Regions from separate parts of the Paenibacillus sp. FSL H3-0302 genome, predicted to be linked through region 1. Evidence: predicted binding sites of a transcription regulator. Region 1 holds the regulator's gene; each other region holds the start of a gene.

What was found. The regulator Rex, encoded in region 1, represses fermentation and respiration genes when NADH is low (regulators of the CRP and FNR family bind a similar motif). The targets are predictions, from matches to a motif close to TTGTGAAATATTTCACAA.
Region 2: the regulator Rex is predicted to act here: its motif matches at 4,686-4,703, upstream of MHH50_RS11715 (DUF1641 domain-containing protein).
Region 3: the regulator Rex is predicted to act here: its motif matches at 5,313-5,330, upstream of adhE (bifunctional acetaldehyde-CoA/alcohol dehydrogenase).
Region 4: the regulator Rex is predicted to act here: its motif matches at 2,687-2,704, upstream of nadA (quinolinate synthase NadA).

Annotation. Positions count from the first base shown of each region.
Region 1 is NZ_CP150284.1:4,648,146-4,655,860, forward strand. Features, by position in the region: gene MHH50_RS20625 (AAA family ATPase) at 1-1,005, opposite strand, end outside; gene MHH50_RS20630 (hypothetical protein) at 998-1,540, opposite strand; gene MHH50_RS20635 (DUF5590 domain-containing protein) at 1,951-2,469, opposite strand; gene MHH50_RS20640 (amidohydrolase) at 2,642-3,943, opposite strand; gene MHH50_RS20645 (redox-sensing transcriptional repressor Rex) at 3,930-4,583, opposite strand; gene dinG (ATP-dependent DNA helicase DinG) at 4,714-7,575, opposite strand; gene MHH50_RS20655 (hypothetical protein) at 7,702-7,715, opposite strand, start outside.
Region 2 is NZ_CP150284.1:2,684,703-2,692,417, reverse strand. Features, by position in the region: gene MHH50_RS11740 (hypothetical protein) at 1-64, opposite strand, end outside; gene map (type I methionyl aminopeptidase) at 166-912, opposite strand; gene MHH50_RS11730 (hypothetical protein) at 945-1,931, opposite strand; gene MHH50_RS11725 (SGNH/GDSL hydrolase family protein) at 2,100-2,726, opposite strand; gene MHH50_RS11720 (NAD(P)/FAD-dependent oxidoreductase) at 2,891-4,069, opposite strand; gene MHH50_RS11715 (DUF1641 domain-containing protein) at 4,110-4,553, opposite strand; gene MHH50_RS11710 (DUF2785 domain-containing protein) at 4,754-5,572, opposite strand; gene MHH50_RS11705 (nitroreductase family protein) at 5,818-6,435, shown strand; gene MHH50_RS11700 (hypothetical protein) at 6,546-7,166, opposite strand; gene MHH50_RS11695 (EFR1 family ferrodoxin) at 7,170-7,676, opposite strand; gene MHH50_RS11690 (flavodoxin domain-containing protein) at 7,702-7,715, opposite strand, start outside.
Region 3 is NZ_CP150284.1:4,925,720-4,933,434, reverse strand. Features, by position in the region: gene MHH50_RS21975 (histidine kinase) at 1-138, shown strand, start outside; gene MHH50_RS21970 (response regulator) at 158-1,486, shown strand; gene MHH50_RS21965 (sugar ABC transporter permease) at 1,604-2,524, shown strand; gene MHH50_RS21960 (carbohydrate ABC transporter permease) at 2,526-3,398, shown strand; gene MHH50_RS21955 (extracellular solute-binding protein) at 3,531-4,997, shown strand; gene adhE (bifunctional acetaldehyde-CoA/alcohol dehydrogenase) at 5,406-7,715, shown strand, end outside.
Region 4 is NZ_CP150284.1:72,309-80,023, forward strand. Features, by position in the region: gene hpt (hypoxanthine phosphoribosyltransferase) at 1-351, shown strand, start outside; gene ftsH (ATP-dependent zinc metalloprotease FtsH) at 461-2,515, shown strand; gene nadA (quinolinate synthase NadA) at 2,775-3,713, shown strand; gene nadB (L-aspartate oxidase) at 3,753-5,369, shown strand; gene nadC (carboxylating nicotinate-nucleotide diphosphorylase) at 5,359-6,234, shown strand; gene MHH50_RS00360 (type III pantothenate kinase) at 6,231-6,998, shown strand; gene hslO (Hsp33 family molecular chaperone HslO) at 7,046-7,715, shown strand, end outside.

The sequences.
Region 1 (7,715 bases):
CGCCACCCGTTTTTTCTCTTCGTGGTTAGTTTCTCTGTCCGTTTTTTCCCCCATCATAACCTTGTCAATCGCCATCGACAGATGCCGCTGCTCAACCTCTGTCAATTCCTCACGCATCATATAAATTGCTGCCTCATTCATAACACTTTCGAGCTGAGCACCAGAAAAACCATAGGCTTCTTCGGAAATTTTGTCGAGGTTCACATTGGCATGAAGCGGCTTATTTTTGGCATGTAATTCGAGAATCGATCTGCGGCCTTTTTTATCAGGCATGTCCACTTGAATATGACGGTCAAACCGGCCAGGACGCAGCAATGCTGAATCAAGCATTTCTTTACGGTTAGTGGCTGCTACCAGTAGAATGCGTGGTGTTTCGTTGTTATAGATCCCGTCCATCTCAGTCAACAGCTGATTCAAGGTCTGATCATATTCTCGCTGCTGTCCGCCCTCACGCTTACCGCCAATTACGTCAATTTCATCTATGAAAATAATAGCGCTTTGCTTGTTTTCCTTAAGGGCGCGGGTACGGGCATCCTTAAACAAATCGCGGATACGGCCAGCACCGACACCTACGTACATTTCTACAAACTCACTGCCTGATGCTGCCACAAATACAGAGTTTGTATAATGTGCTGCTGCTCTAGCCATAAGGGTCTTACCTGTTCCTGGAGGGCCTGTAAGCAGAATCCCTTTCAAAGGCCGAATCCCGAATTTGCTGATTTCCTCATGCCGGATCAAAAAATCCAACGCTTCACGAAGCTCCTGCTTTGCATTGTCTTGCCCGCCAATTTCTTCAAAAGTAAGCTTTGAAGGTCCATCCTTCTTGCGTTTCTTCCCGGCACCTGCATTTACCGCAAGTCCGCCTCTTAAATGAGCAATGATAAGTAAGGCCGTGAGCATCCCAGCAGCAATTACTATCGGGAATATATTAATGCCTAGAAAAGCCATAAAAATAAACAAGACAGGAATAAATCCGATTAGAATTTCTTTAAGGTATTTAGGCATTATTCCATACCCCCAATGTCGCAGGTTTACGCGGCAAAATAATAAATTTGCTTTCTTTTCCATTACTCAAGCTTACATAGACATTATTGTCATCAATTTCTGTTGAGGCTATCACATTTTTATATTGCGGATATTGCGCTTTGAGTCCATCAAGTTCTGTGGGTATAAGTGTATATTTACGGCTCTCCATGGCTTCGGCTACAGAGAACATCGCTTTATCCCAGTATTCATCCAGCAGTTCACTGGAGTTCTGTTCTACATCAAGTTTTAGTGTACGTCCATCAATCATCGATTTTCCTTCTTGGGAGACGTACTGAACCAGTTCACGTAATTTCGTGCCTGGCTGGAGATCAAGTTTCAAAGTGACCTCATTGCGGTTAATACTGATATGAGAATTATTGACGCCCTCATATTGAGATACAATCTTCTGAAGTGGTTCCTGCATTGCAAACTGACGATACAAAAAGAAGCCACCAAACAATAGAGTAGCCGACAGTAGAGACGTTATCAGCACAGGTACAAGACGTAATTTCAAGAAACGTCCTCCTCTCAAAGATGACAAAATATAAAGCTCATTATAATAATTTATAGCTACTTGAGAGCTCATCAGAGAGACTGAAGTCTCTTATTGCTGTTCTAATTACAAGTAGTAGTATATCACAGGTGTATATACTAATTTCAAAATAAATGTGAATATATTTAAAATTTAATTTTTTAAATATTTCCATCAATACCAAATAAATTCCTCACTTTCGACAAAATCGGCCTTGATTTTTAATCAATCGGCCTATTTTCGTATGTGAATATAAGAGAATATTCGGTGATAACCACCCATTCAGTATATCACTTAGTATATCACTTTTGTACATCAAATAAATGTAAACAAGCGAACTTATAATAAGTTCGCTTGTTTACTATGCCACCCTTAATTTCCTTATGTTCAACTTAACTTTTAGGTAAACTGTAACCTTCGCCCATTCGGGACCCATCCGAAAAGCGATAAAATTGATAATAATACCGACCGCTCTGTTTATAAAAAAGCTGCCAAGCATACTCTCCGTTATATACTCCCGGCAGCAAGCGTTCAATCGTTATGTCCGGAAGATCAGCTTTGATAATGCCGCGTATTTGGGCTTCCGAGGTTCCTTTACTTAGTTCCTCAGCAAACACTGCGTCGTCGCCTTCAGCAAATTTTCCATCTACCGTAAAGCGGACCCAGACCATAAGAGCAGTCCCGGCTTCATTTTTCCCAGTTAATACCCAGTACACTGCATTTTCATCCCAAACCGATTTTTGTGCTTTGGTTACCTGTGTTAGACCCGCTCTGGTTTTGGCAACATCCTTAGCGATATCACGCTCGTTCCATTGATCTTTCATAATATAGGCATAGAACTGGATAAGTCCAAACCCCAGGAGCAGAATCAGAACTGACCCCAGGAGGATCCATTTTTTCCTTTTCTTCAAGGTACAGCTCCCTTTCTAGTAATATATCTTTTTTGATTATATAACACACCCGCGCGTTTATCCAAAATTTCATAATTTTCTAGCTTTCCCAGCCTTAAAAATACACAAAAGGCCGCAACTTTTGCTAAAAGCAAAAAGTCGCAGCCTATTATTTATTCGTTATTCTCCAGACTTAACGCTTCAATAAACCTTCGAAGGCTTCTTGCGCTTTACGCCGGATAGCTTCCTCATCCAGGGTTAAGCATTGTCCATGCTTGATGACCTGTATACCATTCACCCACACATGCTCAACATCCTTAGCGCTAGCAGAGTAAACTGCATGAGACAACAGATCTGTGTGTGGCAGCAAATGCGGCTGATCGATATCAACAGCAATGAAATCTGCTTTCATCCCTACAGCAAGTCTGCCTACATTATTTAAAAAGATGGACTGCGCGCCATATTCTGTAGCCATACGCAGAGCCTCTGGAGCTGGAACAGCCGTTGGATCACCGCTGACACCCTTATGAATGAGAGCTGCAAGCCGCATCTCTTCAAACATATCCAAGTTATTGTTGCTTGCCGCGCCATCCGTGCCAAGAGACACCTTCACACCAGCTTTTAGAAGATCAGTAACCCGAGCCACTCCGCTAGCCAGCTTCAAATTACTGCCCGGATTATGAGATACACCCACATTATGGCGAGCCAAGATCTCAATCTCTTCATCATTTAAATGAACACCATGTGCAACTATCGAGGGACGTGTGAACATGCCAAGCTTCTCTAAGTGAGCTACAGGACGCAACCCGTAATCCGCCACATTTTGTTCCACTTCACGTTTCGTTTCGGACATATGCGTATGCATCGGTAAATCCAGATCATGCGCTGCCTGCACGAACTTAACCAGGAAGTCCGGAGGGCATGTATAAGGGGCGTGCGGCGAGATCATAGTAGTAATTCTACCTTCAGCCTTTCCATGCCAGTTACGGGCAAAAGAAATCGCTTCCGCAAGCTTGTGATTCTGTACATCCTCTGGACATAACCCGATCACACCACGCATCAATACGGAACGGATACCTGATAACTCAGCTACCTCGGCTACTCGGTCCATATGATCATACATATCGAGGAAGGTCGTAGTTCCACCCTTCAGCATTTCCAATACAGATAAGGAGGTTCCCCAGTATACATCATCACCGGTGAACTTTTCCTCCATTGGCCACATCTTCTCCTGAAGCCACACTTGTAGCGCTAAATCATCTCCATATCCACGCAGCAAAGACATCGCCGCATGACCATGTGTGTTTACAAGTCCAGGCATGAACAGCAGACGGCTGCCATCAACCACTTGCACTCCAGCTTCCATCTGAGGCTCTTCTTTTCCTATGTAAGTGATTAAATCATCTTCAATAGTCATATATCCACTCAGAACCGGCTCATCCGTTCCCGGAGTCAGAAAATACCCGCCCTTAATTATCGTTTTATTGTTGTTCATGTTCGCTTTCTTCCTTTCCATCCCGCAAGTAATAAGCAAGACTTTGCAGATCAGTTGTAAAATCAGCTGCATGCACCCGGATATTCGGTGGTGTCTTCAGAATCACAGGGGCAAAGTTCAAAATCGCTTCAATCCCAGAAGAAATGAGAATATCTGCTACATTTTGAGCTTCTGAATCAGGTACGGTAATAATGGCAATGCGAATACCTTGCTCACGAATCGTGCTGCCTAGTTCATCCATCGGTTGCACAGTAAGGGAGTTGATCTTACGTCCAACCTTAGGAGCGTACGAATCAAATATAGCCGTGATTTTCATAGTATCTTTAAGATATGCATTGTAATTAGACAAGGCATGTCCGAGATTACCTGCTCCAACTAAAGCTACATTAAGCTGTTGATCCAGCTTCAGGATATGACGGATTTTCTCAATAAGATACGTTACATCATAGCCGATACCTTTTCTGCCGAAGTCACCAAAATATGCTAAATCCTTACGAATCTGTGCGGGATTAAGATCAAGCTTTTGTCCAAGTTCCTGAGAGGAAACTGTTAATATTTCGCGATTCTGGAGATCATTCAAAAAACGCAAGTACACAGGTAGTCTGCGAACAACGGCTTCTGATATTTTTTCCGATTTCATATTTTTCCTCCTAAAAATAGTAATGTTCTTGTGAAAATCCATATTCAAACGTCTACCTCTCCTTATTAAGGACGGTACTGTAACACACCGCCCTTAAGGATAAGGAGGAGCTAAACTGAAGACGAGCGTTTTAAGAAGCGCCGCCATCCTCTAGCCATTCCGCTATGCGTGGGACCATTTGATCAGTAAGCATATGCTCCATTTTGGGACCAGGCAATGAATAAAGGAAATACTTCCCGTAATGAGATTCAATAACCCTTGTATCATAAACAATAACTATTCCGCGATCCTGCGCCGTGCGAACCAGTCTTCCGAATCCCTGCTTAAAACGAATAACCGCTTGAGGAACAGATAATTTCATGAACGGATTCTTCTTCTGGGCCTGTAATAACTCCGACTTCGCTTCCGCCAACGGGTGATTCGGCGGTTGAAATGGAAGTCTCACGATGGCCAGGCAAGTCAGTGCTTCACCTGGAATATCTACACCTTCCCAGAAGCTGCTCGTCCCCAGCAATACGGATGCTGCACTGTCCTGAAAGCGGCGGATCAGCTTGCTCCGGCTGCCACCTTCTACGCCTTGACCAAGCACCGTAATCTCTTGTGAGGCTAAAGCCTCTTTAAGCGGATCATATACCTGACGCAGCATTTTATAAGAAGTAAACAGAACCAGCATCCGCCCACGTGTTGTTTTAGCAGCTTCCGATAATGACTGTACGAGTGTATCGACAAATCGAGCATCGCCCACACTGCCCTTCACACTAGGAAAATCACGCGGTATAACTAACAGTGCCTGCTCGCGATACTTAAAGGGAGAAGGAAGAAGTGAGGTCATTAGACGTCCTTCTTCCGCAGCTTCGTTAAGTCCGAGATTATCAATCATAAATTGAAAAGACTTATCTACAGACAGCGTCGCCGAGGTAAGCACGATGCTTTTTTTCTTATCGAAGAACAACTCTTTAAGCTGGCTGCTAACATCCACAGGGACGGCATACATCTGCAGTGATTTGCTGCGGTAATTTCCATTTGCCTCCAGCCAATATACTACATTATCGTCATTCAGCCCCATAAAGAATCTTACTTGCTCACGGATGGAAGCCAAATCCTTAAATAAACCGCTAATATCAGTAACAAGACTGTCTGCTGAGGATTGGCTTTCCTGGTCGCGCATCTCGTTAAGCATTTTATCACCCTTACGGATGATGTCGCTTAACGTCAGATTCATAGTGTTCTCTAGTGCAACCAATTCATCCCAATCCTTCGGCTTACGGGCGGGAATCAACCGCATAACCAGTTGTCCCGCTTCCCCTGCCCCTGCATCACTGCGTTCCGGCAAAAGGCTGAACAGCTTGTCGCTGAGTGCATCCCAGGTTTCTTTGACGTTAAGCAGATCCGGGTAGATCCGATCGATGACTCCGCTCCATTCTGAAGCCTCTTCACTGCCTGACGACTGTAATATTTGACGAAGAGCAGGAAGCTGTCCGTTTCGGCTATCTTTATACAGCCGCGATAATGTGTGTGCCACAGTGAAATGCTTCATATGCATGCCAAGATGTTTACCAGCCACATCTTCTAAATGATGTGCTTCATCAATGACAAGATGCTCGTAAGCCGGAAGCAGCTGGTGCCCAGCCTTAACATCTGCGAATAGCTTGGAGTGGTTCGTAATAACCACGTCAGCAATCCCAGCTTCATGCTTGGCCCTATGATAATAACATTTGCGGAACCAAGGACAAGAACGGCCCAGACAGGAATCGGTATCGCTTGCCACCGTCTCCCAGAAATCACCGCCCCGGCCGCTTAAATTCAGCTCTTCATCATCCCCTGATTCACTTTGAGTGAGCCATACAATCATCTGAGCGGCAGTAAGCGCATCTTCCCTTGGGCTTATAAAGTCCTTTTTATTAATTTTATGCTCAAACTTACGCAGACACAAATAATGCCCTCTTCCCTTAAAAATAGCAGCTTTAAACGGAAAAGGAACTACCTGCGTTAACAAAGGGATATCCCGCTCGCGCAATTGGTCCTGCAGATTAATGGTATGAGTGCTGACCATGACTTTTTCATTGGTGCGAACGCTTTGATAAATGGCAGGCAACAAATAACCGAGCGATTTACCGGTTCCTGTGCCCGCTTCGATCAGTAGGTGTTTGTCTTCGGCAAGTGCCGTCATCACCTCATTGATCATAATATCCTGAGCTTCCCGGCTTTCATACTGCGGTAATGTGTCTTTAAGTCGTTTGGTTACTTCGTCCATATAATCAGTAAAAGATAAATTCGCTAGCGGATTCTCAGCATGTTCATCTCTAGGTGGCGCTAACTCCGTCCAATCTCCTACTGCAAGCGCTAATTGACGATAGAAAGTCAGATCACCTTCGGGCTGTAGCGTTTCCGCTTCCCGCTCTCGCAGCAGACCATCAAAGTACCAGCCCAGATCACTATCCTCTTCGGTAAACAGCTCACAGAGTCTCTGGATCGTAAGCAGCGGCAGCTCGTAGAGCTCCTCCAGACATTTCAGCAGCACTAAAGCAGTCGCAAGTGCATCACTATCTGCCTGGTGCGGACGATCATGTGTCACTCCAAAATGAGCACTGACAGAGCCTAGTTGATAAGATGTGAGCGAAGGAAAGCAAATTTTCAGAAAATCAATCGTATCCAAAATCCGCCCTTGAAATGGCAAATAACCACAACGATCTAAAGCATTTTGTAAAAAATGGAAGTCGAAAGCGACATTATGCCCTACAAGCACAACATCATCCAAGAGCGGAACAAGCTCCATCATCATCTCATCCAGCTCAGGCGCATCCTTAACATCATCATCGGTAATCCCCGTCAGACCTGTTATAAAAGGAGGAATCGGCGTTCCGGGCTTGACATAGGAACCATATACCCGGGAGATGGACCGGTCTTCTTCTATAATTGCAAGGCCAACCTGGATAATTTCACCCACGGATTGGGTTCCTGTTGTTTCAAAATCAAGCACGGCAAATTTCATTATAATTCTATTCCCTTTCAATTGAGACTCTTAATCAGCATAACAGAAGTTGCGAAAAAAGGCGATGCACACCACTGGTTCAGGGGATGCATCGCTTGAATGGAAATTTCCAAAACCGTTATTCTTTTACAAAAGGGAAA
Region 2 (7,715 bases), 2.0 Mb from region 1:
CCCACAGCTCCTTATCGTTTACCCATTGCTGAAACGGCACTTCAATCATCTTTTGCTCAGCCATCTCTGGTCCCTCCGATAGTTATCTTCAGATTTGAACAATTCCTTGCATCGCGTATGCGGGGCACAACCCATAAATAATAAGGTCTGTTCGCACACTACTCTTTATGCCTTAGTCAGAATAACAGGCTCACCTTTAGTCACGATAATCGTATGTTCAAACTGTGCTACCCGACCGTTATCTACAACACTTAGCGTCCAGCCATCCGATTGCTGCTCCACATAGTCCGCTCCAGTCGAGAGGAAGGGCTCTATCGTAATTACTTGTCCTTCCTTTAGCACCGTGGTCACTCTTGGATTATAGAAGGGTAGAATTTCAAAAGGTTTCTCATGCAGTGATTTGCCAATTCCATGGCTGCACAGATTACGCACCACTCTATAACCGCGTTTGCGAGCTTCAAGTTCCATCATTCTGCCGATCTCGTTAACCTTCATTCCTGCCCGCAGATGATTGATCACACTCATCATGGTTTCCTCTGTACTCCGGCATAAACGCAGAATATCATCGTTATAGGGCGGCAGTTGAAAAGAAACGCCAGCATCCCCATAATACCCATTCAGCTCAGCAGAGACATCAATGTTGATCAAATCGCCAGCATTAATCACTCTCGGACCCGGAATACCATGAGCAACCTCTTCGTTCACACTGATGCAGGTGCTGCCCGGGAAATTATAAGTTATCTTCGGGGCTGAGGATGCTCCGAAGCTTTCCAGAATCTCAGCTCCAATAAGATCTAACTCCGCAGTCGTCATCCCAGGGGTTACTTTCTTTTTCATCTCAGCGATGGTGTGGCCCACCACTTTTCCAATAGCTTTTAACCCTTCTAAATCTTGTACCGTATCACTTGTCATCCAACACACATTCCTCTCACTTCATGAATTAATCATTTGTCCAGCCTCTGAAATGCACTCCCTACCCACTGAAAAGTATCTTCCACTTGTTTGCCTGCTGCGTTATCGTAGTAACTTCTCTTGAAGCTATGCTCATCAACTTTATCCAGCTTTATGGAATACCGCTCAGGACTGCTGATAAACAGCTGATTTTCAGGTTTAATAGGCAGTTCTTCTATCACGTTATTTCTTCTGAGTGTAAAAAGCTTGTAGAAATAACCGTTACTCGTTCCATATTGTCCGATCGTAAAATCGGGATCACCATCTCCATTATAATCCTCAAACTGAAGCTGGAAAAAATCATTAAAGGTCTGGGCAAATTGATCATTTAACGGATAGCTACTCAGTGTTTTTCCATGCTCGTCAGTCACTACTAGCCTAAATCGGCCACTCCAGTTTCTTCCCGCTAACGGACTCGGTGTAGTCCAATCTTCGCTATATGTCCCCTCTAGCAGTTGCAGATTTAAAAATCCCGCTCTCCCTGTGACCGGAGACAGTTCATTATGTGATAGGGTTACTGGACCTGTTACCTCGACAGAAGTCTCCACAGGGTCTGCCTGTTCAATGTTCTCCGTATCGATTGTTCCATAAATGAGCTTTCTTAACTGGTCAGAGTTTTTTACAGGAATTGTGTAGCCCTGACTGCTGTTCTCTGCTGTAGTAAACATCCCTTCATGTCCAAGTTGATCTCCAAGCGCTATGTAATAATCTTCCGAATAGCCGTCCCCATAAACAAGCTTCATTTCAAATTCCGGACCCCAATCCAGATCATCAGAAAATTTCTTGCTCTTGTTCATAGCCTCCGCAAGCGTCTTGATCAAAACAGAATCCTTTAGTGTTAAGCTCTCTGAGTGCAAAGGACGATCCGCTTGTTTCTGATCACTCGTTGCCACGGGTGTCAACGACACGCCTTCGATCCATCTGGCATTGATGAAGCCCAAATCACTTTTACATCCGCTTAACACTACGACCAATAACAAAGGTGCTATCCATATTAACCGCCTAATGCGAATCGCCTCCAATACATAAGCATATTCCAATTATAACAGTGTCTATAAATATATAAAAACGACTTTATGAACACGCGATTAAAAAAAGACTACAACCTGCTTATTAAAGCGTGGTTCTAGTCTTAAAATGGCAATTGATTAGATTGCTCCCATCGTTTTGAGCCAAGCATCCGCAATAAGTGCATGACCTGCAGGAGTAGGATGTACTCCATCATATGCCCAGTAAGCCGGTTCTGCTTTTACGGAAGCCGCTGCAAAAAGTCCATCTAGCGGAACCAGCGGCGCCCCATATTCACGTGCCAGCTCGCGGACAATATGAATTTTAGGATCAAGATCCTGACGCCAAGTTCTACGATCTTCCGGTACAGGCAAAACAAAAGGCTCTATAAGCACTAATTTAGCATCCAAAGATTTCCGAGTACGTTCGATCAGGTCCCGATATGAAGCTTCAAACTGCTCGGGAGTGGTTTCTTCACCAGAATCAAAATGCCGCCAAGTGTCATTAATTCCAATATAAATGGACACCCAAGTCGGCTTCAAATCCAGACAATCCTTATCCCAACGTCCCTGTAAATCAACAATACGGTTGCCACCAATACCACGGTTAATAAAAGTAAGATTCTTCTCTGGATATAAATACCCCAGACGAGCGGCGACCATCATTGCATAACCTACTCCAAGTGATGAAGCGTCTTCATGATTACGCCCCCAGTCTGTTATGCTGTCCCCTTGAAACAGAATGACATCGTTTTGTTGGAATATCATAAATGAAATCCTCCTCTAACTACCTCTGTTAATATAACCCAATCTATTATATCAAATACAATGAATACAGCCTACTGTGAAACATCAATAATGCAAACATTTCACTAAAAAAACAATAACAAAAACCCCGCTCAGATTTGAGCAGGGTTTAGGGTTAAGCTATATTAGTAAGCTAGGCTGAACAATCCTTTAATGTGGGACAAGTAACGGATATTACTTGCTTCCTTCATCAGAGTTGCAGGCAAGCCCTTTAACGGAGTAGAACTTGCACCAACGATGGCAACACCGTCTTTACGGCCTAAGCTAGCAAGTGTACCAGAGTTGATTGGGCTAAAGCTTTCAAACGATTTATTTTTCAAGAAGGCATACAGATTGTATCCGATCAATTCACCCATTTGCCAAGCGATTTGCGCAGTTGGAGGGTAAGGACGTCCGTCTTCTGCAAAGACCACCGCGCTGTCACCAGCAACGAATACATCTTTGTGGGAAGTGGATTGCAAGAATTCATTCACCGTTGCACGACCGCGGTTAACTTCAAGACCGGATTCGCCGATGAGTGGATTTCCTTGTACGCCACCAGTCCATACAAATGTGTTAGCAATAATTTTTTGACCGTCTTTCAAGTCAATCGCATTGCCTTCTACATTCGTAACAGGAAGACCTGTCAGGAATTGAACACCACGTTTTTCCAAGCTTGCTACAGCACGTTCGATTAATGCATCTGGCAATACTGGAAGGATTTTAGGACCTGCTTCAACGAGCATTAGCTTAATTTCTTTAGGATCAACGCCATATTTTTTAGTAAGTGTAGGCAATACATCCGCGATTTCACCAACAAGCTCAACACCTGTTAAGCCGCCGCCACCGATCAGGATGTTTGCATCTGCTTCATTTTTCGATTTCGCATATTCACGAATACGATCTTCAATATGTTGATGAATTTTGTTAGCATCTGCAGCTGATTTCAATACCATACTGTATTGTTCAAGCCCTGGAATGCCAAAATAAGCTGTAGTGCTGCCAAGACCTACAACAAGCGCATCATAAGTAAGTGTCACACCATCAGAAAGAACAATTTGTTTGTTCTCCACAGAAAATGAATTAACCTTCGCGATTTTCAGGTCAATATCTTTCCCTGCGAAAAGCTTAGTTAGAGGCATAGCTACAGCACCCTCTGCAACACTACCTGCTGCAAGACGATGCAATTCTGTAATGATTTGGTGGGTAGGATACTGATTAACTACAGTAATTTTAGCTTCATCTTTTTTGAGATATTTGCGTACGGTTAAGGCGCTTAGTAGACCACCATAACCTGCTCCTAGAATGACAATATGTTTAGACATGATGTTTCCTCCGTCCCTTACGTATAAGATATGAAAATGATTATTTCTGCTTACTGCGTTCTCCAGCAACTTGAAGGTATGCATTTACGAAACGGAAAAGCTTTTGCGCTTGCGGATCTTTCAACAACTTCATAAGACCAAAAAGACCAATAACTTCGTTACTTTCATTCGCACGATCTTTTGCTTCGATCACTGTAGCTGCCATATTCTTCGCGGAATGCACTACAGGTTCAGCAAGTTCTTTAATTGCACTTACCGTATCACTTTTCAAAACATCATCCGCTGCGACAGTTTGCACAAAGTCATAGGACTTTGTAAGCACGCCAACAAGCTCAGTTAATTTTGGCAGCTGTTCCACCAAGACTGTTAATGATTCCTGGACTTCTGGTTTCAAGAGCTGTTCTAGAACATCCATTTGTTCCTTGCTAACAGCTACTTTTGGTGATTCTTGTTCAGGTTGTGTTTGAGTGATTGATTCTGACATATCCAAATCTCCTCTGCAATAAGCTTTGCTGCTTAATAGTAATGAAAAACATAAGAACTTTTAACGCCATATTTCTATTATAGCACTTATCAAGTTATAAATGTCACAAAGTTTTTGAATTTCCATAAAAATTTGTGATTTTTATTACATTATAATAAATTATTTAAATTACTAGTGTTAATTAAAACCGTTTGAGTGAATTAATGTACAAATTCATTCAAATTCTTCTCAGTTTTCAATAAAACCTCCACAATGTCCATATTCTTCTCTGTTAGAAGTAACCTGAAATAAAGAGAACGCAGGAAGTTCTTTGTATTTATTCGATTAACGTACTGGCTGTGGCTTCTAGGCCAACTGCCACATTGCGCCAAGTTGAGAATCCAATCGGTTATAGACTGCTGTGGAAGTAAATGATGATCGATGATTGTAACTATAATAGTAGCAATCCGTTCATCTTCTTCCTCCCTGAATATGTATTGATCGTTATAAAGCATCTTTTGAATAACTGTCAGAACCTCTTCCCGCACCTCGGCATCACTCTCCGAGCATAAAACCAGCTCATCCAAGGCGTCTGCGCCATGGGCTGCTGCGTGTGCCCAGCCTTCTTTTTCCATATAACCTTTTAAGTCCCGTTCTTCCTCATAATAACGAATCAAACCCTGCTTCACCTTTATAAATTCAGAGCTATCCAATATAGCCATTTCCCTATGCCTCTGGAGAATAAGAGCAACAACCAATACAGAAAATGTTCTTGTATACACCGTCAGATCTTCTTTATTCCCAATGTGATAAAAAAGATGCTGCTCGTCAAGAAGTATCCACAGCAGTTCACGAAGCTCCGCATCATTAAACCAATGTTTCTCATTAATCCATTTGTAGAATGTGGAATAAATCAATTCATCACGCAGTACAGGCTCGGGATCTCCTATATGCTCAAGCATCAACTTCACATAATCCTTTATGTCCTCTCCACTTCTAAGCTCGTAGTCATTCTCTTCGATTCTTTGCAAATCTATCATCAATTGTTCTCTACTATTAATCAATTTATCCACCCTTTCATCCACTGTGTTTCTACATATCCTAATATCCTAATTTATGTCCTATTTTTTGACAACAGGGTATTCAAGATTAACTTCAATAAATTTTATCATTGACGAATTTTTTAGGCTGTGTTATTTTGAGTTAGTAACATTTAGTTAGTTCATTTACAAATATCAGGTGTTGATATTTTACAACCGAATACATACACAACGGAGGAATACTTATGAGCGCTTTTACAGACTTGATTCAGTCACGCAGATCCGCTATGAATTTTGTGGAAGGGGTTATCATCCCTCAGAATGAATTAGAGGAAATGTTCTCTTATGCCAGATTGGCACCCTCGGCCTATAATCTACAGCATACAAATTACAAAGTGATATCTAACGAGAGCTTAAAAGAAGAAATTCGCGAAGCAGCTTACGGCCAATATAAAATCCATACTGCTTCAGCAGTTATTGTAGTGCTAGGAGATAAGCATGCTTATCAGCAGGCTCCAGAAATCTATGGCGGGCTTAAAGCTTTAGGAGCGATGTCACAAGAGGAATATGATGAGCAAATAGAGATGATTAACAATGCTTACATTGATAAGGATGCTTTTCAAAGAGATGAAGCAATACGTAATGCCTCTCTCTCTGCCATGCACTTTATGCTGATCGCCAAAGATAAAGGCTGGGATACCTGCCCGATGATCGGCTTCGATGCTGATGCTATCCAATCCACCTTAAATCTGCCGGATCATATGGTACCTGTTATGCTGATCACGATCGGCAAAGACAAAAAACATAAAATCAGACCCCGCGGCTACCGTAAGCCAGTCAACGAGTTCGTTGAATTCATCTGATTATAGATACAGCAAAACGTTCCATCCGAGGCAAGTAGCGGGTGGAACGTTTTTTAATTGGAACTCATCATGAAGATAATGAACCGTACGCCCGATATACAAGAGGGGCTCTACTTCGCATATTGTAAAATGGCTATCGCTGCTCTTTCCCGTCGTTCGGAGTCATCACAAATCAAAGCATCTTTCAAAATATTAAGCGCCTTAGAGAGTGTCTCCTCATCCAATTCCAGCGGACTATTCATTTCTTGTTCATTAGCAGAAACACCTGTAATCCACAGATCCAAGCGAGCACTTGGTTTGGGACCCTTATATTGTACAACCGGTGCACTTTGGTTAAATAACTCCCGCACGCCTGTGTTTAGTTCAGAAATCGGCACACTTTTCAACCACGTCACACCACGCCGATGGCATGTACCCTCGTCAACATTATCAGTAAACTCGTTGTAAAAATAATCTCCGAGGTCCCCGAGATGTACCCAATCTCCATCGGCCACCAGCACATAATCTCCATCTTGCATCGTATGTACAAATAGCTGAAGGGCTTGCAGATGTTGCGTAAGCTCCAACTCACTATATTGGTATGTGCCAATCAATCGATCACGAAGTTCCTCTGTGCTTAGATTCTCCAGATCCCCTATTCCGGGGTAGCCGATACTCACATAATTATCCTCCAAAAATGTGCTGATCCGCTCAATCCCCAGTGGCTTCGATCCCATCCGAAACAGATTCATATGTCATTCCTCCAAATACTTAATAAAATGCTTGTAGTAGCCCTTGGATTTGGGAGTAACAAACCGTCCATCATTCGCAGAATCCTTCATTAGTTTATGAAGCTTCGGACCTCCAGTATAGGGATCTACTACGCTAGCCTTAAGTCGTGTCGCTTGGATTGCCTTCTGAGGACAAGAATAAACACAACGCATACATAATAAACAATTTTGACTGAAAACAATTCCTTCTACGCCGCTACTAATATTGGATGTTGGACAGTTTCTGACACATTTTAAGCATAGTGTGCAAGCGTCCGTTGTACGCAATCCTTTGGCGAAGTATTTTCCCCCTTGGTGCTCCTCACAATAATATACTGTTCTCAGAACCCGCTCCAACACAGGGTGAATCGGCAGATTTCGTAGTGTCCGGTTTTCGATTTCCTCTGCAAACAATTCCACCTTACGCTGTGCGGCTTGATACAACTGCTTATTCAACCTGTCATCATATTTAATATAAAAATTACATGGCATCGCCAAAATCGAATTGTGAAAGGGATTATATCCCTTCCC
Region 3 (7,715 bases), 280 kb from region 1:
AGCGGTTACGGGATTCGCAACATTAACCAGCGTATTCATTTACACTTCGGCTCTGATTATGGCATCAGCTATACCCCTCGTAAAGAGGGCGGTACATTGGTGACGGTTAAGCTTCCGAAATCAGAGAATCAGGACTAAGGAAGGGGAGCATACAGATATGTTCAATATATTAGTTGTGGATGACGAACCCTTGATTTGTAAAGGGCTGAGCAATTTATTAGCTTCTTCGGGGTTAAACATAGACCATATTTATACAGCAAACAGTGGTTTTGAAGCGCTGGACTGCATTCGGATGGAGGAAATAGACCTGCTCGTTACTGATATTCAGATGGGTGCAATGAGCGGGATTGATCTAATGCAGCATGCAAAATTGGCCAAACCCTGGGTACAGACCATCGTGATTTCTGCACACGAGACGTTTCAATATGCGCAAATGGCCGTTAGGCTTGGAGCGAAGGATTATTTGATCAAACCTTTGAATAGTGAGCAATTTCTGGATTCGGTGCGAAATGTGCTGCTTAAGATGGGGAAACCATCACCAGAATTGGATATTTTCATGTCAGGAATTAACGAAAGCTTTCGGCTGGAAGAGCCGCTTCCGGAATACAGCAAGTTATTGAATGAGCTGCTCATTGAGCCTGAAGGTGTACTGTGTGATGCAGAACGCTTGCAAAAGCTGGATAACCTGAAGCTGCAAGGGCCGTATTTTTCCGTCTTAAAAATTAAGGTACCTCTGGCTGGAACGAATCAGGAGAAGCACTACACCCTGCGGGACAGACGGCTTCTTTGTTATGCCGCGCTGAATATCGCCAAAGAGCTGATGGATCAGGAGTGGAACTCGACAGCCTTTTACGCAGAGGATGAAGAGATTACGATCATTATTCAGTGGGATGAAAAAAGCTATGAAGATTCGTCTGCCAGCCAAATTAATAGGCTAGATATCCTTGGCCGTAGTCTTCATTTTAATATTCAAAAATATCTGCACTTAAATGCAGTTATCGGCATCAGCCAGATTCTCAAGGGTCTTTCTTTTATGGCTGTATTGAACCGTCAAGCCTCCAAAGCCATTCTCTGGAATAATGAACACAATGACCATTATGTGTTTTACTACGGGGATTTTAATTGGAACAGCTACACAACCGATCCTTCAGTAGAAGAGCTTCATACACGCAGCAATCTGATTGTAGAGAAAGCGAGAGAGTATATTGACGAGAACTATGCGCAAAAAGGATTAACCATCCATGAAGTGGCTAAGAAAAACCATGTCAGCCCCAATTATTTGAGCTATCTGTTTAAGAAAAATACAGGTTACAACCTGTGGGAATATGTAATTAAGCTGCGGATGGAAGAAAGTCGGGAGATGATTTTGAACACAGATCTTCGCAGATACGAAATCGCCGAGCGTGTAGGTTATGAATCACCGGAGCATTTTAGTAAAATTTTCAAAAAATATTATGGGATTAGCCCCAGTGAATTGAAGAAGTAAAAACACATACTACTTCGGTAGATTTAGACATGTTCAGTACAACCCTCATTTTCTACAATTTAAGGTAGGAAGCATTTTGCGAAAAATGCTGAAAGAAAAATGGAATGAGGGAGCCTGATGAATCAAACCGCAGTTGTATCCGAAAATCCGCCGGCGCTGAAGGGTACACCTTACAAGCAAAACCGCTGGAAGAAAAACTTTTGGGGATATATGTTCCTCGTACCTGCTGTGATTATTTTTGTAATGTTCTTGTGGGTGCCAATTTTTAAAGGCTTGTTGTACAGCTTCTACCATGTTGATTTTGTAAAAGGGAATAGCTTTGTTGGCTTTGAGAACTATGCTAGAGCCCTTAGTGATCCGGATGTTTTGACCGCGTTAAAAAATACAGGGTATTACATGCTTCTATGTCTTATTATCGGGTTCTGGGTTCCGATTGCTTTTGCTATTATGATCTCGGAGCTGAGAAGGTTTGGGGGCTTTGTGCGGGTAGCGGCTTACCTACCTTTTGTAATGCCTGGTGTGGTGCTATATGGACTCTGGAGATGGCTTTATGATCCTGTGGGCCCAATCAATGCAGTATTAAGCTCGCTTGGTGTGGACCAGGTTGCCTTCCTGACAGATACAAGGTGGTCGATGATTTCCCTTGTTTTTATGGAGACGTGGCAGCAGTTTGGATCAGGGATGTTAATATACTTGGCTGCTGTACTCAGCATTCCGCGGGATTGGTATGAAGCAGCTGAGATTGATGGGGCGGGTGTGTGGGCACGTATAAAGTACATCACATTGCCTTCGCTACGTAATTTGATCATTTTGATGTTTATATTACAGATTATCGGGACTTCACAAGGGTATCAGTCACAAATGGCGCTGCTTGATGGTGGGCCGAATAATACTACGCTTACCTATGCGCTGCTGATCGTAAAATATGCTTTTACGCGACTCGATTATGGAACAGCGACTGCGCTTGGCATGCTAATGTTCATAGTCCTAGGTGGTTTGGGCATTTTACAGTTCAAGCTTAACAAGGAGGACAACTAAGATGAAGAGCGCAGATAGAGGGATTCTCTCAGAACATGATTTGAAAAAAACAAGCAATAAGATCGTTTATGGCTTGATGTGCGTGGTTATTTTGATTATGGTGTTTAGCATGCTGTATCCGATCTGTATGACGTTATTTAACGGACTGAAATCGAATCAAGAGGTGAACTCATTCCCACCGCATTTTTTCCCGCAGGAATGGCACTTCAGCAACCTTAAAGAAGCGATGAACTACATTGATCTGCTGATGTTCCTTAAGAACACTATTTATATTTTTGTGGGGAATATGGTCGTGACACTAGTCGTATTGGGAATGTCTGCTTTCAGCATTTCTCGTATGAATGTTCCTTACAGAAAGGCAATTTATTTCTTTTTCCTGATGACATTATTTATTCCGGCGACCAGCTACATGATTCCCAACTTTGTCAATCTAAAAGAGCTTGGATTATTGAATCAGTACGCTGCCTTTTGGCTGCCGGCTGGTGCGAATACATTCTATTTTCTACTCTTAAAGAACTTTTTTGATGGGATACATCCTGAAATTTTTGAAGCCGCGCGGATTGACGGCTCCTCTGAGCCGAGAAGCTTTTTCTCCATTGCAGTGCCATTGTCGGTTCCGATATTTGCTACGCTGGCGATCTTTATCTTTTCTACTGCATGGAATGACTGGTTCTGGCCATCTCTGGTTATGCACAGTGAAGAGAAATATACGCTCGCGACAGCAATCTATAAATACGTTATTAATGTAAAGGCACTTAATACGAATATTAAATTCGCTATCCTATTTATCGTATCGTTGCCGCCGATCCTTGTCTTCCTGATCTTCCAAAAGTTCATTATGCGTGGCGTCGCATTATCAGCAGTTAAGGGATAAGCGCGGATCGACGAATTTAGTCACGGATCGTAAACATGCACATGAAAGGAATATAAATGCACCTCGTTTGTAAACGATTTCTCTTTTATGATCGATATGTAAGATAACTATGAATTGAAAAGGGGAGTTTCAATGCGTAAGTACTCTAGCGTGCTACTAAGCCTCCTTGTGGCCGGATCATTGTTAACCGCATGCGGCGGTAACAACAATAACGGAAACACAACAGGAAACAAGGAAGGGGAAGCGACTACTGCGCCAACGAATGCTGCAACAGATAATGCTGGCAGTGCTACAGCAGCGCCAACTGATGATATCACACAAAGAAAAGTGACCATCAAAATTCACTATCCAACCCCTGACCTAACCGAAGTTAGAGCACAGGAAGATGACAAGATCAAACGTTTCCAAGAGGAGTATCCGAATGTTGAAATCGTCAAAGACGATTGGCAGTACAATGTAAGTGAAATCGGCATCAAAATGGCAGCGAATGAAGCTCCAACCTTCTTTAACACTTACGCTACAGAAGCAAAATTCCTAGTTGAAAAAGGCTGGGTAGCTGACATTACGGATCTGTGGAATAAATACGAATTTAAGGATCAAATTAACCCGGTTCTCCAAAACCAATTTATCATTGACGGAAAAGTATTCGGCGTTACTCAAAAGGGTTATGTAACAACCACAATGATCAACAAAAAAATGCTGGATGAAAAAGGCGTTGCTGTTCCATCTATGGATTGGACTTGGGATGATATGCTGAATACCGCGAAAGGTGTAGCTGATACCAAAAAAGGGATTTCCGGTATTGCTCCAATGGGTAAAGGGAATGAAGCAGGCTGGAACTGGACCAACTTCCTGTTCGAGGCTGGCGGTGAAATTCAGAAGATTGAAGGCGGTAAGGTTGTAGCTACTTTTAATTCTGAGGCTGGGATTAAAGCGCTGGATTTCTACAAGAAACTTAGATGGGAAGCAAACGCGATTCCTCAGGACTGGGCACTGGGCTGGGGTGATGCTGTAGGCGCATTCCAACAAAGTCGTACAGCAATGGTAATGGCTGGATCTGACGGTGTTATTGAGCAAGCGTTGAATCAAGGCGGTCTGAAACCAGAAGATGTACTTACGTATCCAATGCCTGCGATGGAAAAAGGCGGAAAACACACTGGGGTACTTGGTGGTGACTACCTTGTAATCAATCCAAATGCAACACCAGACGAGCAAGAAATGGCATTCCGTTATATTACATTTGATTACTTCTCCGATAAAGGTCTAGAAGCACTGGATGCGGTTCTGCAACAACGTACAACGGATGGCAAATACTTTATTCCGCCGCTCTTAGATTACTATTCTGCAGATTCTGACTTCGGTAAGAAAACAAAAGCTGTGTATGATAAATATACAAATGTATATCAATACAGCCCTGATATTTTAGGCTTGCTGGACGGTAAACCGGAAGCGCAATACAATACACAGGACTACTACGCAACCATGTCCAATGTAATTCAAGAGCTGTTCTCCAAAAAGGGAACAGATTCCAAGACACAGCTTGAAGCTGCTGCAAAAACAGTGCAAGAGAAATTCTTCGATACAATTAAAGTAGAATAGGCAAGGAAGGACAGAACCGGCTCCTTTAGGAGTCGGTTTTTTTATGTTTATATTATTGATATTTTTATAAATCAACACGACGGATGGCTTCCGACTATTTTTTAGAGGGTCATGAGAAAAATAGAGTGTCAACAAAATTAGATTTGTATTTTTAAAATATTTTTGCGAGCGGAAAGGTAGAAAATGGGTATCGGTTCTTGTCTTTTTAAACATAAACTTTAGATTTAAGGAATAATACAGCATAAATAATGGTAAAAAACCTATAATATGATCGAATGAAAGCGCTTTGAAAACAAATCAAAAAAACTTTATACTTTGTGAAAGATTTCACTATACAAGGTGGAAATGATGTGATAAGATAAATGTGTAGAGAAAAACAACCTAAAAATTGACAGGAGGACGAGGGAGATGGCAGTTAAGAACGAAGTCGCCGCCCAAGTTAAACAAACTACCGCTGAAGAGTATATTCAGACTTTGGTGGATAAAGCGAAAAAAGCACATGAGGCATTCATGGCGCTGGATCAAGAGCAAGTTGACACAATCGTTCATGCAATGGCGTTGGCTGGACTCGACAAACATATGTACCTCGCTAAATTGGCTGTAGAAGAAACTGGCCGCGGGGTTTACGAAGACAAAATTACTAAAAACATCTTCTCGACAGAATATATCTGGCACGGAATTAAATACGATAAAACAGTAGGCGTTATTGAAGACAATGCTTATGAAAGCTTCCAAAAAATTGCTGAGCCCGTCGGAATTGTAATGGGTATCACACCGGTAACCAACCCTACATCCACCACGATGTTTAAAGCGTTGATTTCGATTAAGACACGGAACCCTATTATATTCGGTTTCCACCCATCTGCGCAAGAGTGTAGTGCAGCAGCTGCTAGAATTCTTCATGATGCGGCTGTAAAAGCTGGCGCACCTGAGAACTGTATCCAATGGATTGAAATGCCAACGATGGACAAAACAAACGCTTTGATGAACAACCCTGACGTTGCACTTATTCTCGCAACAGGCGGTTCTGCAATGGTAAAAGCAGCTTATAGCTGTGGTAAACCAGCTCTTGGCGTAGGTCCTGGTAACGTACCTGCATTCATCGAAAAGAGCGCGGATATCGATCAAGCCGTAACGGACATCATTCTTTCCAAAACATTTGATAATGGTATGATCTGTGCTTCCGAGCAAGCTGTTATTATCGAAGAACCAATCTTCGATCAAGTGAAAAAGAAAATGATCGCTAATGGCTGCTACTTTGTTAACAAAGAAGAAGCTGCCAAACTTACTAGCGGCGCTATGAACGTTGATAAATGTGCGGTTAATCCAGCAATCGTTGGACAATCCGCAGTGAAAATTGCTGAAATGTGCGGCATTCAAGTTCCTGCCGGCACTAAGATTCTGGTAGCAGAACTTGAAGGTGTAGGCACTAAATATCCATTGTCCGCTGAAAAATTGAGTCCTGTGCTTGCTTGCTACAAAGTTAAAAACGCAGATCAAGGTATTGAACGCGCAGCACAAGTTGTTGAATTTGGTGGTATGGGCCATAGTTCGGCTATCCACTCCAACAATGAAGAAGTAATCATGAAGTTCTCCAACCGTCTGCAAACAGGACGTATTCTCGTTAACTCGCCTTCCACTCATGGTGCGATCGGCGATATCTATAACACTAACATCCCTTCGTTGACGCTGGGCTGCGGATCTTATGGTCGTAACTCCGTGTCGCAAAACGTTACAGCAATTAATTTGATCAACGTGAAAAGGGTGAATCGTCGTACCGTGAATATGCAATGGTTTAAAGTACCTGACAAGATCTATTTCGAAAAAGGCGCTACTCAGTACCTGACCAAAATGCCTGATATCACACGTGTCGCAATTATCACTGACCCAATGATGGTTAAGCTTGGATATGTTGAGAGAGTTGAACATTACCTGCGTCAACGCCAAACTCCTGTAGCGATCGAAGTGTTCTCGGAAGTTGAACCAGATCCATCGACAACTACAGTTGAAAAAGGTACAGCAATGATGAACAGATTCCAACCGGACTGCATCATCGCACTTGGTGGTGGTTCCCCAATGGATGCTGCAAAAGGAATGTGGTTATTCTATGAACATCCAGACGCTGACTTTAACGGTCTGAAACAAAAATTCATGGATATCCGTAAACGGGTTTACAAATTCCCTAAACTTGGAAACAAAGCTAAGTTTGTAGCGATTCCAACTACTTCGGGTACAGGTTCGGAAGTAACATCTTTCGCAGTTATTACCGATAAAACAACTGAACAACACACTAAATATCCTTTGGCTGACTACGAGCTAACTCCAGACGTAGCTATCATTGATCCAGAGTTCGTATATAGCTTGCCAAAAACTGCTGTAGCTGATACAGGTATGGACGTATTGACACATGCCATCGAAGCTTATGTATCTGTTATGGCGAGTGACTACACGGATGGTCTGGCAATTAAAGCAATCCAATTGGTATTCCAATACCTTGAAAAATCGGCTCTTGAAGGCGACAGAGTTGCCCGTGAAAAAATGCATAACGCATCAACACTTGCTGGTATGGCCTTTGCTAATGCTTTCCTGGGTATTAACCACAGCTTGGCGCATAAATGGGGCGGTCAATATCACACTGCTCACGGTCGTACTAATGCGATCCTTATGCCACACGTTATTCGTTACAATGCTAAGAAACCTACGAAGTTCGCTTCGTTC
Region 4 (7,715 bases), 2.3 Mb from region 1:
ATGGCAGTGTCCAGCTATGGAGCATCCACCAAGTCCTCTGGAGTAGTCAAAATTATTAAGGATTTGGATGTATCGGTAGAAGGCCGCGATATCTTGATCGTTGAAGATATTATTGACAGTGGTCTTACACTCAGCTATTTAATTGAGTTGCTCCGCAACCGGAATGCTGCTACTATCTCTGTGGTTACCTTGTTTGATAAACCATCAGGCCGCACTGTTAATCTTGAAGCCAGCTACACAGGCTTCGTGTTACCTGACGAATTTGTAGTAGGCTACGGATTGGATTATGCCGAGCGGTATCGGAACCTCCCATATGTTGGAGTACTGAAACCTGAGATTTATTCCAATTGAACTAAGGACTGCCTCGATCATACGGATCGGATACCCACAACTTCCTTTATTTGAGGTGTCCCAAGAGGCTATGGTACAATAACTTGAGTGTTGTGAGAGGAGGTAGGGGATGAATCGGTTCATCCGGAATTCTGGTTTTTATTTGATTTTATTTTTAGTCGTGGTGGGTATTGTCCAGTTTGTGAGCAATGGAAATGAAGCCGCCGATTTCCCTAGATACGACGAGTTACGGCAGGAGATCAAGAACAACAATGTGAAGGATTTGACGGTTCAGTTTGAGGGTAATGCCTTTCTGGTCACAGGTGAGTATAGAGAGCTGCCTGCCGATACTAAATCGAAAAGCTTCTCCACATATATTCCTCCTACAGATGCCGCTATCAATGAACTGATTCAAGCCAGTGATGTTAATGGGATTGAATTAACTCAGAAGAAAATGGAAGGTACCAGCATTTGGCTGACATTCCTTTCTTCAATTATCCCACTGGTAATTATGTTCATCTTGTTCTTCTTCCTGTTTAACCAGGCGCAAGGTGGCGGCGGTAAAGTCATGAATTTCGGCAAGAGCAAGGCTCGGTTATATAATGAAGAGAAGAAGAAAATCAGCTTTGAGGATGTAGCAGGGGCGGACGAAGAGAAGCAAGAGCTTGTCGAAGTCGTTGAGTTCCTAAAAGATCCACGCAAATTTGCAGCTGTCGGCGCACGTATTCCTAAGGGCGTATTGCTTGTAGGTCCTCCGGGAACAGGTAAAACATTGCTTGCCCGTGCGGTAGCAGGTGAAGCTGGCGTTCCTTTCTTTAGTATTTCCGGTTCTGACTTTGTGGAAATGTTCGTGGGTGTCGGTGCTTCTCGGGTACGTGATTTGTTCGAGAATGCTAAGAAGAATGCTCCATGTATTATCTTCATTGATGAAATTGATGCTGTGGGTCGTCAGCGTGGCGCCGGTCTTGGTGGCGGACATGACGAGCGTGAACAGACGCTTAACCAATTGCTGGTTGAGATGGATGGATTCGGTGGTAACGAAGGCATTATTATTGTAGCGGCGACTAACCGCGCTGATATACTTGATCCGGCATTGCTTCGTCCAGGACGTTTTGACCGTCAAATTACGGTTGACCGTCCTGATGTGAAAGGCCGTGAAGCTGTACTTAAGGTTCACGCTCGTAACAAACCGCTTACGAAAGATGTAAGACTGGATGTTGTTGCTAAACGCACAACCGGATTCACAGGTGCTGATCTGGAGAATCTGCTGAATGAGGCAGCTTTGCTAGCTGCACGTCGTAACCGTAAAGATATTTCCATGATTGAAGTGGATGAAGCTATTGACCGTGTTATCGTAGGTACTGAGAAACGCAGCCGTGTGATCAGTGACCGCGAGAAACGTATTGTAGCTTATCATGAAGCAGGCCATACTATTGCAGGTTACTTCCTTGAGCACGCCGATATGGTGCATAAAGTTACTATTATCCCACGCGGACGTGCAGGCGGATATGTTATTATGCTTCCGAAGGAAGATCGGATGATCGTTACCAAGCAGGAGCTTTTGGATAAGGTTACTGGATTACTTGGTGGACGTGTTGCTGAAGAATTGTTTATTGGTGAGATCGGTACGGGTGCATACAGTGACTTCCAACAGGCTACGCGCATCGTGCGTGCCATGATTATGGAGTACGGTATGAGCGATAAGCTTGGACCTATGCAGTTCGGATCTTCTCAAGGTCAAGTATTCTTGGGTCGTGATATTGGGCATGAACAGAATTACAGTGACTCCATTGCTTATGAGATTGATCAGGAAATGCAGAACTTTATTACTTCGAGTTACGAACGTTGTAAAGATCTGTTGATCAAACACTCCAAAGAAATGCACTTGATTGCCAATACATTACTTGAGAAAGAAACACTTGAGCTTGATCAGATCACACAACTGATTGAACAAGGATTCCTTTCCGAGGATGGTAAACCAGAGGGTGGCGAAGGTGTTGCCCATGAAGTTGGCGAGCCTGTCATCGACAATATCGGTGATGTGCGAGTTCGCATTCAAGGCAAGCCTGAGGATGAACAGTCCACACTTCCTGACCTGTCGAAGGATATCCCGAATAACCCTGATTCTGAGGGTAATGACGGTTCCGGTGATGACAACAAAGGTGGGGGCACTAGCCTTACCTAATTGGGTCCACCATTCATATGATGTAAATTTATCCGGAGAACGTAACTGTTCTCCGGATTTTTTATTTTAATTTTTAAGGGATTCTATGCCTTAAAGCCTGTCCAGTTACATTGACAGAGGCTGGAACGTTGTGTACATTAGTGATTAATATTACTTACTATTTATATCAGCATGTTCATTTTTTCACCATGATGGCGCATGCCATTTGATAACATCATGTCGGCGAAAAGCCGCGAGGATTTAAGGGGGAGAACAATCGGTGGAAGCTCTGGCGCTTGAGCGCAAGCAGGAACAGAATCGAGAACTTCGTATACGTCTTGAACAGCTTAAAAAGGAACGAAACGCAATCATTTTAGCTCATTATTATCAACGTGATGAAATTCAGGAGGTTGCCGATTTCCGGGGCGACTCTTTTTTACTCGCTCAGAAGGCTGCAGAGACAGATGCAGAAGTTATTGTATTCTGCGGTGTTCATTTCATGGGGGAAAGTGCAAAAATTCTAGCCCCGAACAAAACCGTCCTTATTCCTGATGAACGTGCAGGCTGTCCAATGGCAGATATGGTCAATGTAGACGGTTTGCGTAAGCTAAAAGCTCAACATCCAAATGCTAAAGTAGTCACTTATATCAACTCGTCCGCGGAGATTAAAGCAGAAACCGATATTTGTTGTACCTCTGCTAATGCTGTGAAAGTAATCGAATCCCTTGACGCCGAAGAGATTATTTGGGTCCCAGATAAGAATCTTGGTCAATATGTACAAGATCAGACGGGCAAGAAGCTGATTATTTGGGAAGGCTATTGCAACACTCACGACATGTTGACCGTCAAAGATGTAGTAGAAATGAGAGCAAAATATCCAGATGCGGAATTTGTAGTTCATCCAGAGTGTCGTCCTGAAGTAGTCGCCATGGGTGACTATGTAGGCAGCACTACATCAATTCTGGAGTATTGCCGGAAATCGGATCGTAAGCAATTTATCGTTGGAACGGAAGATGGTACCGGATATCAGCTTCGTAAGGATAGTCCAGATAAAGAATTCCATTTTGCTACCAAATTTCTTGTTTGTCCTAATATGAAAGTTAATAATCTAAAAAAACTGGTGAAATGCCTGGAGACGATGAAGCCACAAATCTATGTACCGCCTGCTGTCGCCGACAAAGCCAGAACATCCCTAGAGCGCATGCTACAAGTCCGGTAGCATGCGCTACTCTTTCGTTGAAACAGGTGAAAAGCGGTCATGATTCCACAATATTTGGTTGATTTTGATCTTCGGGATATTCCTACGGTAAAGACAGATTGTATTGTTATTGGTTCAGGGATTGCCGGGTTATTCACAGCTATTAAAGCCAGTGAAGATCGGCGTGTCATAATGATCACAAAGAAATCAGTAATGGAAAGTAATACTCGCTATGCACAGGGGGGGATCGCAGCTGTTATAGCTGAGGATGATTCCCCTGCTTACCACCGGCAGGATACCTTAATGGCCGGAGCAGGTCTTTGCTCCTCAACAGCTGTCGATGCACTTGTTAATGAAGGGCCGGAAGGCGTTCATGAGTTAATTCGCTTAGGAACTCTGTTTGATAAGGAAGATGGGGTACTGGCTTTGACTCAGGAAGGTGCGCACAGCCACCGCCGTATTTTGCATGCTAATGGGGATGCTACAGGTTATGAGATTGTTCGTGCATTGGCGGAACAGGTAGCCGAACATGAGAATATTGAGGTCTGGGATGATCATTATGTTATCGATCTCATCACTGAAGGTGGAGAATGTGTAGGCGCATTATTGCAACGGCCCGGTGGTGGAAGGTTGTTCCTGCAAGGGGATGCGACCATTCTGTGCTCTGGTGGAGCAGGACAATTATATCGATACACTACCAACCCAGAAGTAGCTACAGGAGATGGAGTAGCAATCGCCTATCGCGCTGGGGCTCATATACGAGATATGGAATTTATTCAATTTCATCCTACAGCACTTAGTTACCCGGGAGCTCCTAGATTTTTAATCTCCGAAGCTGTGCGTGGGGAAGGAGCAGTCTTGCGCAATATTAATGGAGAACGGTTCATGGAACGTTATCATGACCTGCTTGAGCTGGCTCCGCGGGATATTGTAGCACGAGCTATTGTAAGTGAAATGGAACATACTAAATCAACGTTCGTTTATTTGGATATTACACATGAATCTCCAGAGATGGTGAAGCATCGGTTTCCCACAATATATGAGACATGTATGGGCTATGGACTGGATATTACAAGTGATTGGATTCCAGTGGCTCCCGCTGCGCATTATATGATGGGGGGGATTAAGACCGATCTGAATGGAGAGAGCACCATCCCACGTCTGTTTGCTTGCGGAGAGGTTTCCTCCACAGGCCTGCATGGCGCTAACCGTTTAGCTAGTAATTCATTATCTGAGGCCATTGTATTCGGACAGCGTATTATTGATCGGATTCATGAGCTTTCCCCGCTGGACCGTGATGTTTTATCGGTTAACAGTAACGAGGGACGTGTAGATTCGCCAACTCAAGCTATTGTGGAACGTCGTTTGAAGCTACAGAAGGTAATGGTTCGATATGCCGGACTACGTCGTAACGAAGAGATGTTACTTAAAGGACTAGATGAATTAAAACGACAGCTGCCAATCTTTGGATCAGCATTGTCCAAACGTGAGGAATATGAATTTGCTAATATGCTGACCTGCTGTTTGCTTGTGACAGAGTCTGCTCTGGCACGGGAAGAGAGCCGTGGGGCGCATTACCGTGAGGATTATCCGCAGCGGGATGATGATCAGTGGCGTAAGCACCTGCTTCAAATTCGCGAACTGGGAATAGTGGAGGAATTAAGCGATGATGTTTAATGGTTACAATGAAGAGCTAGTACAATCCATCAAGGCTTGGTTGCGGGAAGATGTTGGTTCCGGAGATGTAACCACGCAGATGACGATTCCAGTGGGCCATGAGTCCAAAGGGATTATTCATGCCAAGGAAGACGGTATAATTTGTGGCATTCCAATTGCAGAGCTGGTCTTTGAAATTGTGGATCCGGCACTTAGTTTTACAGCCCTTGTCGAAGAAGGCCAAGCTGTAACTAAAGGGACAGTAATTATTGAGGTTGAGGGCAGCACACATGCGATTCTAACAGGTGAGCGGCTTGCGCTTAACTTGATGCAGCGTCTTTCGGGTATGGCATCACGTACAGCTTCTTTCGTGCAGGTGTTGGAGGGATTACCAACTCGTCTAGTGGACACACGTAAGACAACACCAGGTCACCGGATGCTGGAGAAATATGCTGTTCGTATTGGTGGAGGCTTTAATCACCGTTTTGGGTTATATGATGCAGTTATGATCAAGGATAATCATATCAAAGGCGCAGGTGGTATTCGGCAGGCTGTAGGTCGTGCCCGGAAGAACATCCCGCATACGATGAGCATCGAAGTGGAGACCGAGAATTTAGAGCAAGTCGAAGAGGCGCTGGCAGCAGGTGCTGATATTATAATGCTCGATAACATGTCTAACAATATGATGAAGCAAGCCGTGGCTAGGATTAAATCGAAAGCTCCGCATGTTAAGACAGAGGCTTCTGGCAATGTATCGTTAGAAACCTTACGCGGGATTGCTGAAACGGGTGTGGATGTGATTTCTGTCGGGCGCCTTACGTACTCCTTCTCCAGTCTGGATATCAGTCTAGACCTTAATGCCAAGAAGGAAGGGCCTTTGTCATGATGCTTGCTGTCGATATCGGTAATACCAATATTGTTCTCGGTGTATATAGAAAACGCGAATTGCTGCATCATTTTCGGCTAAGTACTGCGCGTCAATCGACCGTGGATGAATATGGAGTAATGATACACAATCTTTTTCACATGTCAGGTGTATCTGTCAAAGACGTTGAAGGTGTAATTATATCTTCGGTTGTTCCGCCACTGGTTAAGACTATTGAGGATATGTGTATTAAATATATAGGGAAAGACCCATTGATTGTTGGACCAGGGATTAAGACGGGGCTTAACTTACGTTATGAGAATCCGCGTGAAATTGGCGCAGACCGGATTGTTAATGCAGTTGCTGCGATTGAACAATACAAATGTCCACTTGTCGTTGTTGATTTTGGTACGGCTACGACTTTTGATTGCATTGATGCAGGTGCTAATTATCTTGGTGGGGCGATTGTCCCCGGTCTAGGCATTTCAACAGAGGCATTATACCAGCGGGCATCTAAGCTGCCGCGAATTGAATTGGAAAAGCCTAAAAAGGTCATCGGACGTAATACGGTGCACGCGATGCAGGCCGGGATTATTTTTGGTTATGCGGGTCAGGTTGAGGGCATTGTTAAACGAATTAAAGTCGAGATGAACGCTCCCGAACTGAAGGTTATTTCGACCGGAGGCCTCGCCTCGCTAATTGCGGGTGAAACGGACTGTATCGATGAAGTAAATCCTATGTTAACGCTAGAAGGATTAAGAATTATTTACGATCGTAACCAATAAAGATAAAGAAGCCTAAAAGGCGAAGAGATAGGAGGGCTATGCACCCAATGGAAAAAAAGAAGGATCGACTAATCCGCGGCACGGCTCTTAATGGTAAAGTGAGAGCGTTTGCTGTCCGCACAACTGAATTGGTTGAAGAACTAAGACGCAGACACGATACGTATCCAACGGCTACAGCCGCAATGGGACGTACAGTTACCGCTGCAGCCATGATGGGCGCTATGCTCAAGGGTAGTGAGAAGCTGAGTATTATGGTTAAAGGGAATGGACCGATCGGACAAATCGTTGCAGAATCCAATGCATTGGGAGAAGTGCGTGGTTATGTGCATAATCCTCACATTCATTTACCGAGCAATAGCATGGGGAAGCTGGATGTAGCTGGAGCGGTGGGAACTGAAGGGTTCATTGATGTTATAAAAGATTTAGGTATGAAAGAGCCGTACAGAGGTAGTATTCCTATTATCTCCGGGGAGCTTGGCGATGATTTCACCTATTATTTTGCGGTTTCTGAGCAAACTCCAGCTGCGGTTGGCCTAGGTGTACTGGTAGATACCGATGAGTCAGTAATTGTGGCTGGAGGATTTATTGTTCAGCTTCTTCCTGGTCTGACTGATGCGGAGATCACAGAGATTGAAAAAGCTGTAGGGGCGATGCCTTCTGTAACAGCGCTTCTCGATCAGGGGCTGGAGCCAGAAGAAATGCTGCGCTACCTGTTGC